DNA from 2 places in the Blautia stercoris genome. Region 2 is predicted to be linked to the other one. Evidence: riboswitches for the same ligand, from Rfam matches in the RefSeq annotation. Region 2 holds a riboswitch; the other holds the start of a gene.
The links. A riboswitch is a leader RNA that binds a small molecule or an ion and turns the genes downstream of it on or off. The one in region 2 is predicted to bind cobalamin.

Region 1 (7,821 bases), on a different contig from region 2:
TTACAATCGGTGCAAAAATCGCAACCAGAATAATCAGAACCGCCAGAATCAGAAAAAAAGTAAACTGCTTATTCTGCGCAAAAAAATTTTTCTTCTTCATTTTTCTTACTCCTTTAATCTCATTCTCGGGTCAATATAAATATAAGAAGCATCTACAATCAGATTGATCACCATATAAATTAATGCAAGCCAGAGTACATACCCCTGAATCAGATTATAGTCACTTGAGGTAATTGCAGATACTGCAAGGTTTCCAAGTCCCGGATAGGAGAAAATAACTTCTACAACTGCGGTTCCTCCAAGCAAAGAACCAATAGATAAACCAAACATTGTAATTAACGGAAGTAAAGAATTTGGAAATACATTACACCAGATAATACGGGAACGTTTTATGCCTCGTGCCTCTGCCCCAATCACATAATCCTGACTCAGTTCATCTAACACTGCGGTACGAACCTGTCTGGTATACTTTGAAAACATTGCAATTGCCAAAGTTAATGCTGGAAGAAACAGGCTCTTAAAATCCCCTGCGGAACTGATAACCGGAAATATCTTAATATAAACGCAAAATGCCATCATAAGGAGCAGTCCCACCCAGAAGTTTGGCATGGCACAGCCGACAAAAGTAATTCCCCTGACTAAATAATCAATCCACGTGTCTTTTTTTAATGCCGATATCATTCCGAGCGGTACAGATAAAATCAGCATAATCAGCATAGACATTAAGGTTAATTTTAAAGTCGGCCAAAGTCTCACACTTAACAATTCTGTAACCGGCTTATTTAACGAATAAGAGGTTCCAAAATCACCATGCAGGCAGTTTCCAAGCCATCTGCCATACTGCACAACAAACGGGTCATTTAATCCCATCTCTTCTCTTGTCTGTTCTACCATTTCTTCTGTCGGCATCACACCATTTGCGGAATACATATTTCGTACCGGGTCACCAGGTGACATGTAAGTCAGCCCAAATGTAATAAAACTGATACCAAATAATACGATTATGATTTGTAATAATCGCATGATAACCTGTTTCTTACTCAAAAATTTTCACACCTTTCATAAGTCTTTAATCAAACCACTATCTCTATCCATATACAATGCCCAGTCCAAAATAAGACTGGGCATAATCTTAAATAAAACGCTTTCTTATTCTGCGTCTGCCGGAACAATTTCTGTCGTCAGCCAGTAGTAATCTGCTGTATGAATCTTAGCATATCCTACATTTTTAGAATAAATCATACTGGAGTTATAATATCCGTCAATTAAAACTGCTGCATCATCAATCAGAATCTGCTGCATCTGGAAGATTAAATCTTCACGTTTATCCGGATCCATTTCTGTCTTTAACTCATTGAACAACTTATCATATTCTTCATTGGAATATGCGCAGTATGTACTTTCAGTTGCCCAGTTTGCCATATAGGCATAAGGATCTCCAGTACCTACTGTAATCCAGTTATTGTTATTAAAGTCATAATCTAAGGCTGCCAGTTTACTCCACTGGTCATCAGAGCTTCCATATTCAGCAGTCACACCAATTCCGATTTCTTTTAAGTACTGAGTATGTGCATCAGAAAATTCATTTAACAGACGGTTTTCATAAGAAATATAACGCAGGTTAATATTTTTTCCATCAAGCTCACGGATTCCATCACCATCGGTATCTACAATTCCTGCATCATCCAATAATTTCTTTGCACCTTCCGGGTCATAAGTATAAGGATTGTTCAGTTTATCATATCCATAAGACAGAGTCGATGGAAGAACAGAAAATCCTGGTGTATAAAGTCCTCCGATTGTCTTGGAATTACAAATGGTATCGTAGTCAATTGCCATTAAGATTGCCTGACGCAGTGTCTTATTTCCAAGTACACCATCAAAGTTCATCCAGGAGAATCCACAACGTACACCTGGTGCAATATCTACTGTATAGTCATCTGAATCCTGGAATTTCTGAATATCTGCTACGTTTGTGATATTTTCAACCAAGTCTACCTGACCACTCTCCAGAGCCATTGCCTTTGCAGAGTTATCTCCCATATACATCAGATTTACTTCGTCATAAGGGACATCTTCACGATAATTTGGATTTGCAACCAGTGTATATCCAACACCGACACCATTAAATTCTTTAATCATGTATGGACCGGTACCGATTGTTCCATTATCAAAGTTTTTGGTATGTTCTACATCCACAATGCCCATAGTCGGGTGACTGAGCTGTCCCATCAAGTTTGCATAAGGCTGTGTTGTCTGGATGGTCAGTGTTCCTGCCTCATCATCTGCTGTGATTGTTGCTTCAAATTCCAGATATTTTTCCGGTTTTGCAGAACCAGATGGTCCAACTTCTCTTAAGTGTTCGTAACATTCCTTTACTTTACTTGCTGTCAGATCACATCCATCTGAGAATTTTAATCCTTTTTTCAAAGTAATGACCCATTCCGTATGATCATCATTTACCGTATAACTGTCTGCCAGCCACGGAGTAACTTCCATGTTATCATCAAATTTAAATAAGGTTTCTGTAATACCGTAACGCATTGCATTCCAGCCACCGTTCTCATCCCCTGCGGTATTGACACTTCCGTCTGTGTACATGGCACAACCGAAATTTAAAACCTTTTCATCACTGTTACTTGATGATTTTGCAGCCTTTCCTGAGGAAGAAGAACTTCCACATCCTCCAAGTACACTTACTGCCATCACAGTTGCCATCATCAGCGCTACTACATGTTTCTTTCTCATTTGCTTCATCCTTCCTATACTGGTTCTTCTTCATAAATTACATTTGCCTTTTATAGACGTGGACAAAAGTCTGCTTCTTTTTACGCTTTTTTCTGTTTTTAAGCGCAAAAAAGCCGGATACCAAAGCATCCGACTGTTAAAGATTCTTAATTTGATAATAGATAACGTCAAAAATAATCTGCTATTTAACATAAATAGCAGAGTGCTTTTTCATCTGTACAACTTAAGCTTCTCGTCTTCCGCAAGAACTTTTGTTAAAGAGGTAAGCAGGTTTCCTGACTTAAGCATACACATTAAAAGCGCCTTCCCAGAATAAACTATCTTTCCAGTGGCATTTTGCTTTTAACCAGCTATCACAGTGACGGGATCGTCCCGAATTCGCATCGGGTTCTCTTTTAATCAGACGACTGTCTGAACTTATCTCTGTGGCATATTCGCCAACATTCTATAAATAATTTTATTTAACACCATTAATATACAAGATAAACCATCTTTTTGTCAATAAAAATATCAGATAAAATTAAAATCTTATCTGATATTTTTATTTGCTCTTAGTTTTTTAATTATTTTCCAAGCAATTCTTTCTCAATTCTTTCTCTTGCTTCCGGTGCCTGTTTATCCATCTTTTCCGGGAATCCAAACATAGACACACACGCAATATTATCGCCTCCGACCTTTGGTGCGTCTGTTTTTAACTGCTTATTTGCGAAATCCATGTCTCTTAAGGTTTCAAAGATTCCATCGAAATCAACATCTCCTTCTCCCATTGCAAGGTGCTGATGAATCGTTACATCGGATTTTCCTCTTGCATTTAACCATGGTGGATTTGCAATGTAACGGCAATCTAAGGTCTGATTAAAGGTATCCGCAAATAATACATGAGTCAGCTCGTCTCCTGCATAGCGAAGCATGGAACGTACCTCTCCTTTTCCTTCATCGTAGAAGAATCCATGAGGAGAAGAATAGACATAACCTAAATTTCTGGAACGGAACGATTTTACCATATCGCAGGTCTCGTTATTGAGTTCACAAAAATCGTACGGATGAGACTGAATTTCTACACGGAGTCCTTCCCTCTCAATAATCGGAAGCAGTTCTTCCATCGAACGAAACCACATGCCATTACAGATTTCCTGCTGATTCGGGTCACCGGATAATTCGGTATTAATAACCGGAACTCCCATATTCACTGCGATTTCAATCATTCTCTTCCAATTTGCAACTGCCATCTTACGCTGTTCTTCCGTCGGACCGGACCAACGGTAAACTACGATGAAAGAGGAAATTTCAACACCGGTTTCCCGAAGTGCTTTTCGATATTCCTGCTCACACTCTTTTGAAAAAAGCGGATGTTTATAAAATGGATTAATTCTTGGATGTGGAGACTGCTCAATATATTTATAGCCCCAGTCTGCGACCTGATGAACCATACGATTGATATCCATCTGTTTTGCCAATACGTCTACATCAAATGCAATTTTCATAGTCTTATCCTGCCTTTCTTAAACTTTATAATCCACAAACCTTGCGGATGTACTTACGTGCCTTAATTGCATATTCTAATGGATTTGCTTTTGCAGGATCCTGCTCTGCCTCTACAACAACCCAGCCCTCATAGCCTGCTTCTTCTAAGATAGAAAAGATTGGTGCAAAGTCTACATTTCCATCTCCTGGTACAGTAAACACGCCTTCTCTGACTCCTTTTAAGAAGCTCCATCTTTTGGCTCTTGATTTTTCTACCATTTCTTTACGGATATCTTTTAAATGGACGTGTTTGACACGGTTCACATATTTTTTCAATACATTTTCCGGATTAATTCCTGCAAATGATAAATGTCCACTGTCAAAGAGTAAAAATACCAATTCAGGGTCTGTCAGTTCCATAAATTTATCAATTTCTTCTTCCGTCTGTACAACTGTTCCCATGTGATGATGAAAGGTTAAGGTCATTCCTTTGTCTTTTGCAATCTTTCCGAGTTTATTCAAACCGTCTGCCAAAAGTTTCCACTCTTCCTCATTCATGATATACTTGCCTTCCCATACAGGCTGTTCCATTTCTCCCTGAATACTATAGCTCTGCTCGGAAACACCAATCACCTTTGCACCCATCTCTTTTAAGAAATCAGTTGCTTTGATAAATTCTTTTTCGGTCTCTTCATAAGGTTTAGAAATTAGGAAAGAAGAAAACCACTGATTGCAGATAGATATGTTTCTTAAGTCCAAAGCTTTCTTTAACACAGCTGTATCGGTCGGATATTTTCCGCCCACTTCAGAACCGGTAAATCCAGCTAATGCCATCTCACTGACACACTGCTCAAATGTATTCTCTTTTCCAAGATCCGGCATATCATCATTTGTCCACGCAATCGGAGCAATTCCAAGCCTTACTTTATTCTTATCCAGCATTTTTTATTCTCCTTTTTCCTTGTTTTTAATATACTCCAGTATCATAGCAACCGCACCCTCTACGCCGGTCTTTGATACATTTACTACCATGTCATAGTGTTTCGGGTCATCTCGTTTGATTCCCGTAAAGTGTTCATAATAGTCATTTCTTAATTTATCTCTCTGATTTAAATCAGCCAGTGTCATTCCATCATAATATTCTTTTGCCTCCTTTGCACGATAATCATCATCTGCATATAAGAAGAAAGAATAGGTATGAGGAGTTTCTTTTAACACAAAGTTTGCACAACGACCTAAAAATACACCTGGTGCTTTTTTTGCAAGTCCTCGAATCAGACGACTCTGTGTCTCAAACATTTCTACAGGGCTCATATCTCCAACTGTTCCGGATACCGAATACGAATACGGCGAGAACGTAGTTTCTACTGTTCCATAATTATAAGTATCCAGATATTTCTGAACGCTTTCCAAATCCGCATTTTCCATTCCCATCTTTTCTGCTAAAAGGCAGATAATCTGACGGTCATAGAGACGGCAGTTTAATTCTTTTGCCAGTTCTTCTGCAATTTTTCTTCCACTGCTTCCATAGACACGACCGATTGCCACATTTATCTGATTTTCTGAAACTGCCATAGACGGAAGGGCTTCTTGTGTTTCTTTCCCTTCTTTTCCTTCTCTTGCAATTAATTCCTGCATCATCTTGTCATACACTTTATCCAATTTATAACAGGCTGCAATTAAGAGCATCACGACCCAGATTCCAATCGGCACATACAGATAAAAGCCTTTAATTGCTGTAATTGCACCACTTGTCTGTTCTGCTGCGGTTGCTTTTAATCCATTAAATCCTGCTGCTGCCAAAATTCCACTCATGATTGCAGAAGTGATACCAGAACCCGCTTTTTGTCCCATACTCATAGAAGAAAACATCAGACCTTCTACACGCAGTCCGGATTTCCAATGACCATATTCAATGGCGTCACCCGGAAGAGAATACTGTACCCCATAAAACGGTGCAATTCCAAACCCTCTCATAATACAGGTCAAAACACCCAGCGGAACACTTGTAATATTTAAAAGAAAAATTAACTGACCTATAATTCCAAGTGCACATCCTGCACAAATCAGATTTCTTTTTCCGTATTTCGGTAAAATTTTCGGAAGCATCGCAATTCCCACAATCGTTGCAACTTTTTCTGCTGCTGAGAGCGGCATTACAAGGTCTACATTTCCCAATACATACTGACAATAATAAGTTAAGTCTGTTCCGATAATAATCTGATATGCGGTATAGAAAACCATCAATCCCAGTGCAATCAGAAAATAACGGTTTGTAACTGTTGTCTTAAATGCTTTTAAGAACGGAATATTTTCTTTTACCTTCGCTGCTGCCTGTACACGCTCTGTACAAGTCATATAAGTATTAATTAAAACCAGTACTGATACACCTGCATAGACTGCCGTTACAATAATCCATGCCATCTGTTCGTTATGGATTATCTTTGCCACTTTATTAATTAACGGAAGCGTAAATGCAGTAATTACCATACTTGCAGTAATGGAAAGCACCATTCGGATGTTACAGATAACATCACGTTCTCTTCTGTCACGACTCATTAAAGAGCCCAGTGCGTGGAACGGCTGACTGATTGCTGTATAAACAACCGTATTCATAATGTTATAAGTCACAAATGCATAAATAATCTTTCCCATACTTCCAATTGACGGCATGGTAAACAGTAAGATTGCCGCTATCGCATAAGGCAGAGCCAGACGCAAAATCCAGATTCTGGCCTTTCCATACTTAGAATGGGTACGATCAATAATTGTTCCCATCAGCACATCCGAAAATCCATCAAATACACGAGATAATAACATAATCATTCCGACTGCCCCGACGGAAATTCCTACTACATTTGTGTAGAAATAAATCAAAAGTGTCGTAGTCATTGTGTACATCAAGGTTAATGCCGGGTCACCAAAACAATATGCAAGTTTCTCGCTGACCGGAACCTTGATAAATTCATCCATGTTTTTTCCCTTCTGCTTAAAATTCAACAGTTCAGGTATTCCGCCCTTTATCATACATTTTCTCCTTTTTTCAGACAAAGCGGGTAAAATACCCGCCTTTGTCTTCTCCCTGTTGTTTTATTCTTCTCCTGTTTTAAGTTTACTCCTATCCAAAATATTTTTGTACAAAACTTCTTGTTACTTCGGCTGCTTTTTTCACATTTTCTTCGTGAGACATTTCATAATATTCCGGACGGAATTCCTCGATAGTGCAAACTCCATCAAACCCGATTTCTTTTAAAGCAGATGCAATTCCAGCATGGTCTACCACCCCTTCTTCCGGCCAGAGACGTTTATCATCTCCACAAAAGCCAAGCGGAAGGTCTTCACAGTCATTCAAATGATAAGCAAAGATTTTCTTACCATCTGCTGCTCTTAAATCTTCTAACTTAGAGCACATCTCATGGAAATGGAAGGTATCTACGGTCACACCTACATTTTCTCTGTCTACTGCTTTTACTACATCATAAGCCGTACCGAACTGGTTAATGGAACAGTTTGGAGCTCCGCAAAATTCCAGAGAAATCTTCATATCTTTGCCGACTCTATCTGAAAGATAACGAAGTCTTTCCACTGCTTCTTCCTTGATTTCAGAAA
Region 2 (7,821 bases):
GCTTCGTATCAGTGCAGAAAAAGCGGCAACCGCAGATGCCTCGAAGACAGATTTCCTTCGTCGAATGAGTCATGATATTCGGACACCGATTAACGGAATCCGCGGAATGACAGAGATTGGACTGGAATGTGTAAAAGAGCCTTCTCGCGTGAAAGACTGTTTTGAAAAGATTTATACCGCCTCGGATTTCCTTTTAGAATTGGTAAATAACATATTGGATATGAGTAAAATGGAAGCCGGGGAAATGGAAAGTAAAAATGAGTCATTTAATTTGAAGGAAATTTTAGACAATGTGGTAACAATTGTATCCGTGCAGGCGAAAAATGCAGGAGTTGAATTTCGGTATGAGTCGGTTGAAAATGAGCATTGCTATCTGCTTGGAAGCCCTCTAAACATCCAAAGAGTGTTTCAGAACCTGATGAGCAATGCAGTAAAATATAATCACCCGGGAGGGCTTGTGCAGGTTTCCTGTCGGGAGATGGAATCCGATGGAGAATGTGCAAGAATTTTATTTATCTGTCGGGATACCGGAATTGGAATGAGTAAAGAATTTCAAAAACATGCATTTGAAATTTTTGCACAGGAACATAAGACTGCGAGAACCACTTATAATGGAAGCGGGGTTGGGCTTTCTATCGTAAAGAAGACCGTGGATCTGCTTGGAGGAAAAGTAGATTTTGTCAGTGAAGAGGGAAAAGGTACGGTGTTTACTGTGGAGCTTACCTTAAAAATTGACCAAACCTATGAAGCTGAAAAAGAAGAAGTTCAGAAGAGGGAAGAAGAGATTTCTATTTCGGGAATGCATATTTTGGTGGCCGAAGATAATGAATTAAATCTTGAAATAGAGACTTATATGCTGGAAGAACAAGGAGTTTTGGTCACTCCGGCAAAAGACGGAACAGAGGCAGTTGAGTTATTTGCAAAATCAGAAATTGGGGAATTCGATTTGATTTTGATGGATATCATGATGCCAAGAATGAATGGATATGAAGCGGCAGAAGCAATCCGGAAAATGGAGCGAAAAGATGCCGGAGAGATTCCGATCTTTGCGGTATCGGCAAATGCTTTTTCGGATGATATTGCGGCAAGTAAGAAAAGCGGAATGAATGAGCACTTGTCGAAACCGATAGATTTTGACGAGATGATGAAGAGGATTGGGAAGTATCGAAAGAAAGTAGAAAGAAATAGAAGTTAGCAAACTTTTGTAATCTCCCAAAACAGTCCAATATCAGGTGGTAAAAAGGTAAACACGAAAAATAGCAGGGTAAAGATAAGCAGGATAGAAAATGCGGTAGAAGAAGTTTCTTTCTTTGATTCCGAATTTCTATACTGCTTATTTTCGCTCCATAAAGCGAAGAAAACAGCAACAAAAAACAGTGCGATATTTAGAAAATCAATGGATGTTCCAATCACACCAAGCAGAGTATAAAAGACAACTACAATTAGCCCCATGCCAAGAAAGATTCCACAGGTTCGGACCTGTAAAAAGTTTTTGGGAAGCCTATCCCGAAAGAAAAAAAGCTCAAAAATAGTCAGAAAAAACATGGGAAAGAATAATAATTTTAAATGTTCCCAGGTAGATTCATTTACGGCAGAAAAAAGCCCGACAATGGCATTGTTTTGTGACCATTCGTAAGTAAAATGAAGCAGAGTGCCGAGAATGGAAATAAAAAGAAACCGATAAATATTTGTTTTTAAAGTCATAATAAAATCCTCGCAGTATCTAAGGTTTCTGATAGTATATGCAGATGGAGAAAGAGATATACAAAAAAGTAAAAATGATGTAGAAAAGAGATACTTGATATGGTATATTTTTTGATAGAAATCTGCAAAAATGGAGGAAAATGCAATGGATAGAAGCCAACCAATGGAATTAGCCAACATGTGTATGCTCTATGATGAGAAGGGACGTGTTCTGGTAGAGGAAAAAATACTCGGAGAAAATGAGAAGGGAATTATCTTTCCGGGTGGGCATGTAGAGCCGGGAGAATCTCTTAAGGATTCCGTTATTCGTGAGATGAGAGAAGAAACCGGTCTTATCATTTCAAATCCAAAGCTTTGCGGGATAAAAGACTGGATTCGGGAGGATGGAACAAGGTATCTTGTACTTTTATATAAGACGGATGAATTTACAGGAGAATTGAAAAGTTCAGAAGAGGGGAAGGTGTTCTGGGTAGAACGGGAAAACCTTTCATCTTTAAATCCGATTTGGAATTTGAATGAACTAATGGAAATTTATGAAACCGATGATTTCTTTGAATTTTTCTTCGCGTTTAAAGATGGAAAATACGAGGATGGAACGCTGGTAGGATAATCAAAGCGATAACCGGAAATTTGGGGAAAGAAAGACCGCTTGACAAACTCTATGATAAAGCGTACTATGAAAGAAATATGACAAAATTCAACAAAACAATGAAATAAAATAAATGAATCGATAGTACAAATGCATGAAAATCGGATGATTTTCGGAACGTGCGGTGAGATTCCGCAACAGACTTTATCCCTACTGTAATCAGGACGAAAACTGCGAATCCATTGGAAGAAATTTCTTCTGAGAAGGGCAGCAAGTAGGTTAGAACTGCGAGCCAGGATACAGGCATTTGGAGATTAAAACACAAAATTTGTTTCCGCAGGCATAGACGGAAACAAATTTTTTGTACGATAAATTTTTATTTTCATTGATTTTGAAAGCAGTTTTTTGAAAATAAAAATGAAAAGAGGGCAAAAGATGAAAGAAAAAAGAGGGGATGCTTTTTCAGATTGTCATCCGGCGGTGAACTTTTTCTGGTTTGCAGCAGTCATTTTGATAACAATGTTGAACAGCCATCCGGTTTTTCTGGGAATTTCGTTCCTGGGAGCATTTTGTTATGCATCCAGACTTCAAGGCTGGCAGAGAGTATTAAAATTTAATCTGCTTGCAACACTTCCGGCAATGATAATTGTGGCATTTATTAATCCTGCTTTTAATCATTATGGAGTGACGATGTTATTTTATCTAAAAACCGGACCGGTTACGTTAGAGGCAATTATATATGGACTGGTACTGGCATCGATGCTTTTTATTTCGATTCTATGGTTTTCCTGTTACAACAAAGTGATGACAACAGATAAATTTGTGTATCTGTTTGGTCGTGTGATTCCGGCACTTTCTTTGGTATTATCTATGGTATTTCGGTTTGTGCCGAGATTTGGACAGCAGCTGACCGTCATCCGAAATGGACAAAAAGCAATTGGAAGAGATGTAAAGAACGGAAATATTTTTAAGAAAATGCGTCACGGTATTACGATTTTTTCTGTATTGGTTACCTGGGCACTGGAAAATGCAATTGATACATCAGATTCGATGCGTGCAAGAGGATATGGCTTAAAAGGGAGAAGTGCTTTTGCGATCTTTCGATTTGATAATAGGGATGGGATTGTAACAGGCACTTTACTGGCATTGATGGGAGTGTATTTTGGTGGAATGGCAGCGGGCATTAGCTTTGCACAGTATGACCCACAGATTAAAATCGGCGGACTTCCGCTGACCCCCCTTAGCGTCATTATTTATGTGGCGTGGGCAGGATTTTGTTTCTTTCCTGTGATTTTAGGTGTGCTTGAGGATAGAAGATTTGAGAAACTTAAAAAAATGGCGGATATGGAGCGCAGGCTTCCATGGTATTTGACAGACCCGAAAAAAATGATGTGAGCACCAAAAATAAAAGAAAGCAGGTTATAAAAAATTGAATTGTATCGAAGTAAAAAACTTTAGTTTTCAATATCCAAAAGAAAACCATGTGGCACTTTATCAGGTATCCATGGAAGTAGAAGAAGGTTCGTTTGTTGTACTGTGTGGAAAGAGTGGGTGCGGAAAAAGCACTCTGCTTCGGCAGTTTAAAAGTGTGCTTGCTTCACATGGAGAAAAGAAGGGAGAAATTTTATACGGCGGGCAGAATCTGGAAGACGTGGATTTGCGGACACAAAGTGCAGAGATTGGATATGTGCTTCAAAATCCCGATAATCAGATTGTAACCGATAAAGTCTGGCATGAACTTGCTTTTGGATTAGAAAGCCTTGGCTATGATACGCCTACGATTCGGCTTCGGGTGGCAGAGATGGCTTCTTATTTTGGAATCCATTCCTGGTTTTTAAAAAATGTCAGTGAATTATCGGGAGGACAAAAACAGCTTTTAAATCTTGCCTCTGTTATGGCAATGCACCCGAAACTTTTGATTTTAGATGAACCGACTTCCCAGCTAGACCCGATTGCTGCTTCTGATTTCTTAGAAACTGTACGAAAAATAAACCGGGATATCGGAACGACTGTGATTTTAACCGAACACCGCTTAGAAGATGTTATTCCATGGGCAGATAAAGTATATGTCATGGATAAAGGAAGGATGATAGCAGACGGAACACCGAATGAAATTGGGGAGCAGTTAAGAACAATGGGACATGATATGTTTCTTTCTATGCCGGCACCGATGCAGATTTATGCCGGAACAAACAGTTCCCTTCGCTGCCCGCTTACCGTTAGTCAGGGACGACGCTGGCTGTCAGAGGAATTAGAGACAAAAAGTATAAAAATAAAAAAAGAAAGAAATCAGGAAGAGACAGCAAAAAAGAAGAATTCTATTTTTGGAAAACTTTCAAGTCTGAAAAAAGAACCGGAAAAAGAAATTCCGGAAATCCGAATCAAAGATGTCTGGTTTCGCTATGAACGGGATTTGCCGGATGTGGTAAAAGGGTTAAGCCTGGACATCAAAAAAGGAGAAATCTTTGCAGTGGTAGGAGGAAACGGAACCGGAAAAAGTACAGCGATGAGTCTGATTGCAAGAATTCGTTTTCCGTACCGTGGTAAAATCTATCTGGAAGGCAAAGAAATCGGAAAATACAGTGATGATGACCTCTATCATGGGTTCTTAGGAGTAATGCCGCAAAATCCGCAAAGTCTGTTCGTGAAGAAAACCGTAAGAGAGGATTTATATGAAGTGATAGATGGAAAACGGGAAAGAAAAAGTGAGGCATATCCAATTGAAATGAAGAAAAAAGATGCAGTTGAGGGAATTGTCTCGTTAACAAGATTAGAAGGGCTTTTAGACCGGCATCCCTATGATTTAAGTGGTGGAGAGCAGCAGAGACTGGCACTTGCAAAAGTACTTCTGCTTCGCCCGAAAATTCTTTTGATGGATGAGCCGACCAAAGGAATCGATAATCATTATAAAAAAGAACTCGGAGAGATATTAAGAAAATTAAGTGAACATGGTGTAACGATTTTGATGATTTCTCATGATGTAGAATTTTGTGCGCAGTATGCGGATCGTACCGGACTGTTCTTTCAGGGAAATGTGGTAACCAGTGAAGAATCGAAAAAATTTTTTGCCGGAAATAACTTTTATACCACTGCTGCAAACCGTATGGCAAGAAATTATTTTCCAAATGCGGTAACAGTAGAGGATGTGGTAAAAGCAATCAATCAGACAGAAGAGGAGGCGGTGTCGTGCTGAAAGAAGAAAAATTAGATGTCTTTCTGGATGCCTTTTTAGATGGGAAGAAACCGGCACAGGAAACAGACCTGGATTTCTGGGATGAGAAATCAGAACCGGAAAAAAACGATTTCTGGGAAGCGCAGGATGTACTGACAGCGCCAAAACACAAGGGAAAGCTGTCAAAACGTACGATTGCATCTATGTTTTTGATTTTAATTTTAATTCCGGTTACAATCTGGATTGGAATCACGCTTTTTGATGACCGAAAATATTTTGTCATCAGTCTGGCGATTGCAGTTTACTGCATGCTGCCGTTCTTTTTGATTTTTGAAGGAAGAAAACCGCAGGCAAGAGAACTGCTTACAATTGCGGTTTTGGTTGCAATTGCAGTTGCAGGCCGTGCAGCATTTTTTATGGTGCCAAGCTTTAAACCGGTTGTGGCTGTGACCATTATTTCAGCCGTCTGCTTTGGTGCAGAATCGGGCTTTTTAGTTGGTGCGCTTTCCATGCTTTCTTCGAATATGCTCTTTGGACAGGGACCGTGGACTCCGTGGCAGATGTTTGCTGCTGGAATTATCGGATTTTTGGCAGGTATTTTATTTCAAAAAGGCTGGTTGAAAGCACGTAAGATTTCGCTTTGTATTTATGGATTTTTAGCGACCGTGTTTATCTATGGAGGAATCATGAACCCGGCTTCCCTTGTGATGACCTCCTATGCAATTACCAAGCGAAATCTGCTGGCAATTTATATGTCAGGGCTTCCGGTAGACTTGGTTCATGCATCGGCAACGGTAATCTTTTTGTGGATTGCAAGTAAGCCAATGATTGAAAAACTGGAGAGAATCAAAGTGAAGTATGGAATGATGAATTACCAACTCCCATGCGGTGCATAGCTCCTATGGAAGTGGTATCTGGGTGGCAGCAGGACACTTTATAAGTCGTCTTTCGAACCTAAAAATAAGCTGTCCACCACCTGCCGAGGCCGTTCACGCGGCCGCTATCCCTTTTACGGAAATACTTAGGGGATTCAGTTCGTGGAATCCTGACACTTCAGGTGATGCGAGGAATGAAAAATCAGTTATGCTGTTCCATGCATCCGTTATGGCCTTGCGCATGATATTTGCGGCACCGTTGCAGTCGGCATTGATGATCATTCCGTTAAAGCAGCGGTAGAGACTGCGGCTTATGCGCCTGCCAGAAAATACTGCGTTTTCGGCATCAACGCCATAAACAGGAATGTAGTCCATTGCTGTTATGTCAGCCTGTGAGGTGTATGATTCTTCCTGCATGATTGTCTTTATTCCAGCATCAGATGCTTTGTAAATAATCATCTGTTTGAGCAGCCCTGTAGGTATTGAGACAAAGTTCTGGTTGTTCTGTGAACCCATGTCGCAGTCCTGTTTCCAGCGTTTGTTTTCGCCAAGAACAAGTGTACCGGCGTGATGTTCCATGCAGTAGTTTATAATGCTGCGGCTGATTTTATGGCACTGGTCCTTAATGAAATCGGCATGATGCCTGCTTAAGGCGCTCAGGTATCTGGAGCTGGCATGCATGTGTTCATGGCCTTTTGTGATAATGCTGACAGCTTTGGCTCTCTTTTTATGAAACCACTGGCACTCTGACAGAACCGCTCCGCCCTTGTACAGCATTGATGAACCATCATTGCATACGACAGCTGCGAAGTTGCTCACACCAAAGTCTATGGCGCATAGGTTGGGCATGTCTGTATTATCTGCGGCAAAATTTTCACTTTCGAGGGTAAGACACAGGATGTATCTTCCATAATAAGGCTTGATTTTAACCTCTTTGAGGACGGAATCCGCTTCTACATTTGAAAGATAAAGGCGTTCCTTTCTACCCGGGAGTTTTAAATTAACACCATGATCTGCGGGATATAATACAGCATCCTGATTCGTAATACCAAATGTGATAATATTACGCTTCTGGTAGTGCGGCATCTGCGGTCTTCCTAAAAACTTTGACGGATCCTGCTTGTAAGCCTTTAAGGATTTCAGCCAGTTTGAGAAATCGGTTCCTGCATGTTTGACAACAGCCTGTGCCGTCTGCATTGGAAGTCCTGCAAAGAAGTCAGGGTTATGCGTAACGCGCATCAGTTTCTCAAGGTGACCGTATGAAATGACCTTTTTCACTTTAACAGAAGGATAAGTCTGTTGCAGAAGATCTACTTCAGCAAAGACTTCTTTCTCATTGTCCGTACGAGAGTCTTTATCCCAGCCTGTGAAAATCTGTCTGATACGAAAGAGCGCAGCATTATACAACAGCTTTGCTTTTTGAGCATTGCTGTCGCAGTAATCATATATTAAGCTGTCCTGTGCTATCTGACACTGGATTA

Region 1: another riboswitch for cobalamin. It lies ahead of ACYQ2D_RS00835 (ABC transporter substrate-binding protein); the one in region 2 lies ahead of ACYQ2D_RS14585 (energy-coupling factor transporter transmembrane component T).

What each region holds. Positions count from the first base shown of each region.
Region 1 is NZ_BAAHYF010000001.1:150,044-157,864, reverse strand. Features, by position in the region: gene nikC (nickel transporter permease) at 1-100, opposite strand, end outside; gene nikB (nickel ABC transporter permease) at 106-1,044, opposite strand; gene ACYQ2D_RS00835 (ABC transporter substrate-binding protein) at 1,150-2,748, opposite strand; cobalamin riboswitch at 2,997-3,184, opposite strand; gene ACYQ2D_RS00830 (sugar phosphate isomerase/epimerase family protein) at 3,312-4,232, opposite strand; gene iolE (myo-inosose-2 dehydratase) at 4,258-5,154, opposite strand; gene ACYQ2D_RS00820 (cytidylate kinase family protein) at 5,158-7,239, opposite strand; gene ACYQ2D_RS00815 (sugar phosphate isomerase/epimerase family protein) at 7,331-7,821, opposite strand, start outside.
Region 2 is NZ_BAAHYF010000002.1:1,035,062-1,042,882, forward strand. Features, by position in the region: gene ACYQ2D_RS14570 (ATP-binding response regulator) at 1-1,195, shown strand, start outside; gene ACYQ2D_RS14575 (DUF6512 family protein) at 1,192-1,704, opposite strand; gene ACYQ2D_RS14580 (8-oxo-dGTP diphosphatase) at 1,850-2,314, shown strand; cobalamin riboswitch at 2,427-2,616, shown strand; gene ACYQ2D_RS14585 (energy-coupling factor transporter transmembrane component T) at 2,729-3,688, shown strand; gene ACYQ2D_RS14590 (ABC transporter ATP-binding protein) at 3,723-5,486, shown strand; gene ACYQ2D_RS14595 (ECF transporter S component) at 5,480-6,361, shown strand; gene ACYQ2D_RS14600 (RNA-guided endonuclease InsQ/TnpB family protein) at 6,455-7,821, opposite strand, start outside.